2 regions of the Paracoccus pantotrophus genome follow, and region 1 is predicted to be linked to the other one. Evidence: riboswitches for the same ligand, from Rfam matches in the RefSeq annotation. Region 1 holds a riboswitch; the other holds the start of a gene.
What was found. A riboswitch is a leader RNA that binds a small molecule or an ion and turns the genes downstream of it on or off. The one in region 1 is predicted to bind cobalamin.
Positions count from the first base shown of each region.

Region 2: linked by a shared signal. The riboswitch ahead of ESD82_RS09750 (ABC transporter substrate-binding protein) and the one ahead of ESD82_RS02685 (TonB-dependent receptor plug domain-containing protein) in region 1 are both predicted to bind cobalamin.

Region 1 covers NZ_CP044423.1:561,238-563,434, forward strand. The annotation lists gene ESD82_RS02685 (TonB-dependent receptor plug domain-containing protein) at 1-939, opposite strand, end outside; cobalamin riboswitch at 1,073-1,288, opposite strand; gene ESD82_RS02690 (SLC13 family permease) at 1,421-2,197, shown strand, end outside.
Region 2 covers NZ_CP044425.1:388,982-391,178, forward strand. The annotation lists partial or broken gene ESD82_RS22605 (hypothetical protein) at 1-82, opposite strand, end outside; gene ESD82_RS22610 (short-chain fatty acyl-CoA regulator family protein) at 476-670, shown strand; cobalamin riboswitch at 665-867, shown strand; gene ESD82_RS09750 (ABC transporter substrate-binding protein) at 962-1,972, shown strand; gene ESD82_RS09755 (FecCD family ABC transporter permease) at 1,969-2,197, shown strand, end outside.

The DNA of each region.
Region 1 (2,197 bases):
GCCGCCGTTGAAATGCGCCGTGTTCTGGTTGGCGCCAGAGACGGCAAAGCGGTTGAGCAGCCTGCCGCCGAAAGCTTCGCCTTCCAGCCACAGCGAACCATAGGTTTCGTCCCGGTCGGCGGTCAGCGGTGCGTCGACGATATAGTCGTCGGGCGAATCCACGAAAGAGACGGCCCGGTCATAACCGTATTCCTGCCAGATGCGCCTAAGCGTGAAACCGACGGTCGCGCTTTCGGTCAGATCATATGAGCCGTTCAGGCCCAGCACGCGCTGCCGGTTGAACTCGGTATCCCCGCCGGGGCTGCGCGATTCGTCCTCGCCATCGGTGCGGCGCGCCACCGCGGACAGGCTGATGCTGCCGCGCCCGTCCCCCGCCTGCACAAAGGCGCTGGCGGTGCGGGTGTCCAACCCGCCGATCTCGACCGTGCCGCCATAGCCCGGCCCCTGCGCAGAGGCGCGACGGGTGGTGATCGAGATGACGCCGGATGCGGCATTGGCGCCGTAGATGGCGGATTGCGGGCCGCGCAGCACCTCGATGCGCTCGATGTCCTCGGCCAGCATGCCGCTGAAGATATAGTCGCCGTTGCCGGGGGAATTGGCCTCGACCCCGTCGATCAGCACCAGCACGTGATTGGATTCGCCGCCGCGGATGCGGATCTTGGCCACCGTTTCGCCGGTCGAGGTGACGGAAAGTCCGGGGACCGTGCGCAAAGCGTCCTGGACGGTGATGACCCGGCGGCTTTGCAGGTCTTCGCTGGTCAGCACGGTATGGGCGCGGCCATAGGCGCTTTCGGCCACCGGCGACAGGCCGGCGGACAGGACCAGGGTGTCAAGCACGACCTGGTCCTGGACCTGCTGGCCCGTGGCGGCACAGGGCAACAGGGCGGCGGGCAGTACGGCGGCGGTTGTGGCCAGCAGCGAAAGCGGGGTTCTGAACATTCCAAAGCCTTTCCAGCGCGGGCCAGGCCCGCGATTTGCAGAAATGCCCTGTGGAAAGGCTGGCAGGCCCGACCGCAGGACGGCGATCGTCACCTCTGCGGAACGGCCGCTTTCCAGACGCGCCCCGCGCCGGAAATGGGTGATCGCCACGGCAGGTCTCCTGGCTCGCGGATCGCTGCTCGGGCCGGCCTTCCCAGGAGATCCCAGTGGCACGTTCGACCGTCGCTCACCGCTTACAGTTGCGGGGGTAGTCCCGGCCTTGCCCCGGCCGCATCGCGGCCCATGGGCGCACCGGTGTTCCCTTTTGATCCGGCGCAGATCCGCCGGAACCGTAGCGGCCCTGCATTGCCGCAGCCGGGCAAGGGCTGTCAAGCGCCAATCCGGTGCCGCCGGGCGGCCGCGACAACCTGTCCTGCCGCGGAACCGCCCGCCGGCCTGCGGCATTGGATAGCGTATCCGACGAAAGGGAGGGTCAAGCCACATGGCCATGCCGCAGCTCCTGGCCGTGCTGATCCTTTGCGCGATGATGGTGCTGTTCGTCTGGGGGCGGCTGCGCTACGACGTGGTGGCGATGATCGCGCTGTTGGCCTCGCTGGTGGCGGGCACGGTCAAGCCGGACGAGGCGTTCCGCGGCTTCAGCGACGATATCGTCATCATCGTCGGCAGCGCGCTGGTGGTCAGCGCCGGCATCTCGCGCTCGGGCGTGATCGAGGCGGTGATGCGCCGGATGCTGGGGCGGTTGCGGGCCCTGCGCTGGCAGCTGCTGGTGCTGGTCGGCTCGGTCACGGGCCTGTCGGCGCTGGTCAAGAACATCGGCGCGCTGGCCATGCTGATGCCCGCCGCGCTGAAGATGGCGCGGCGCTCGGGGCATTCGCCCTCGGCCTATCTGATGCCGATGGCCTTCGGCTCGCTCCTGGGCGGGCTGATCACGCTGGTCGGCACCTCGCCCAACATCATCGTCTCGCGGGTGCGCGAGCAGATGACGGGCCAGCCCTTCACCATGTTCGACTATGCGCCGGTCGGCCTCGGGCTGTCGCTGGTGGGGCTGGTCTTTCTGCTTTTCGCCCATCGGCTGCTGCCGCGCGACCGCCGTGCCACGGCCTCGCTGAGCGAGGCGGTGAACATCAGCGACTATCACACCGAAGCCACCGTCCCCGAGGGCGCCGATATCGTCGGCATGACGGTGGGCGACTATCTGGGCGCCGTCGATGGCGAGGTGGCCGTCACCGGGCTGATCCGGGGCGACGTCCGTCGCGCG
Region 2 (2,197 bases), on a different replicon from region 1:
GCGCCAGGTATTCGACGCAGACCTGGATGTTCAGCCGCACGCCCGCCTCGGTGATCCGGCCCTGATGCGGGTTCAGCAGCATCGCGGGCTCGATATGGCTGAAGACATGGTCCCAGCAGCCCGATGATCTCGACCCGGCGATCCTCCAGCGCCGGCGGAACGAAGGCGGCCTGCCAGATGCCCTGCCGGATCTCGCGCGTTTGCGGCAGATAGTCGGGCAGATCGCGCCCGGTCGATGCGGTCCGGAACTGGCTCTATGCCCGGCGCAATTACGTCGATAGGCTGGACCGCGCGGCCGAGAAACTGGCCGAGGCGCTGGCGCGGCACCGCAACGAGCCACATATGGCGCTGACCGGCCGGCTGGCCGCGCATGGCATCGCGGTGCGCATCCTGCCCGCCCCGGTCAGGGGCGAGCTGATGCTGTCCGAACTGCTGGGGCAGTCCAGCCGCCGGTTCCAGATCGGCGCGCTACGACGTGGAACTGCTGGGCCACCGCTTCGGTGCCAGTTTCGAGCAGACCGCGCATCGTATGTCCACGCTGCAACGCCCCGAGGCGCGCGGCGTCCCGTTCTTCTTCGTGCGGCTGGACCGGGCCGGGGGCAGCCGTGGCGCGGCAGCGGCAAGCCGGCCGGCCATGCTGCCGCTTGCCAGCGCCCGCGCCAGAAGCTAGGGAAGGCGCGTCGGTTTCCGCAAGGAATTGAAAGGGAATCCGCCGGGGCGCCCGCAGGCGTCCCGAACCGGAACTGCCCCCGCAACTGTAGGCGGCGAGCAGGATGCGAGAATGCCACTGTGGCCCCGCGCCATGGGAAGGCCGCATCCCTGCCGTGACCCGCCAGTCAGGAGACCTGCCGACGACGTTTGACCAATCCGAGCGGGTCGGCTCGGGAGGGGTTGCGACCGGCATTCGCCCGGTCTCCATCCGCTCATCCGGCCTGTTCATGATGTAGCGGAAGGAAACATCATGCCAAGGCTCACCACGGCGATGATCGCCACGTTCACCCTGGCGCCGATGGCGGCGTTCGGGGCCACCGAATACCCGCTGACGCTGACCAGCTGCGGCCACGAAGTCACTTTCGACAAGGCGCCCGAAAGCGTCGTCAGCGTCGGGCAAAGCACGACCGAGATCCTCTACATGCTGGGGCTGGCCGACAAGGTGGCGGGCACGGCGCTGTGGATCAACCCCGTCCTGCCCGAATTTGCCGAGGCGGATGCCGGGGTCGAGCGGCTGGCCGACAACGCCCCCAGCTTCGAAAGCGTGCTGGCCAAGAAGCCTGGGCTGGTGGTCACGGCCTATGAATGGATGATCGGCCCGCAGGGCGTGGTCGGCACACGCGAGATGTTCGACGACGCGCAGATCCCCAGCTGGATCATGCCCACCGAATGCGTCGGCAAGGACAATACGCAAAGCATGGACGGCGCGCGCTCGGTCCTGTTCGACACCGCGCTGCTCTACCAGGGCATCGAGGAACTGGCGGCGATCTTCGACGTGCAGGATCGCGGGGCCGCGGTGATCGCCGACCTGAAGGCGCGCGAGGCGGCGGCGGTCGAGCGGGCGCAGGCGCTGGACCTGCCCGAAACGGTGTCGGGCCTGTTCTGGTATTCCTCGGCCGAGATCGAGATCGACCCCTATGTCGCGGGTGCCAATGGCGTGCCGGGCTGGATGATGTCCAAGCTGGGGGTCAGGAACGTCGTCGCCTCGGCCGAGGAATGGCCGACCGTGGGCTGGGAAACCATCAGCAAGGCCAATCCCAGCTTCATCGTCGCCGCCGAGATGAACCGGCGCCGCTTTCCGGCCGACGACATCGCCGTCAAGCGGGATTTCCTGACCTCGGACCCGGTGACGAGCGAGATGGGGGCGGTAAAGAACGACCGCATCCTGACCATGCCGGCCAATGCGATGGACCCCTCGGTGCGCGCGATCTATGCGCTGGAATCGCTGGCTGACTCGCTGGCCGGGTTCGACCTGAAATGAGGGCGCGCGCCGCGACCCGCAGCACGGGGCGCAATCGGGGCTGGCTGTGGCTGGCCCCCGCCGTGCTGGTCGCGGCGCTGCTCTTCGGAACGGCGGTGGGCGAGACGCGCATTCCGCTGGCCACCGTCATCGAGGTGCTGGCGGTCAAGGCCGGGCTTGGCTCGGCCGCGCTCGATCCGATCGATGCCAGCGTGATCTGGCATTACCGGCTGTCGCGGGCGGTGG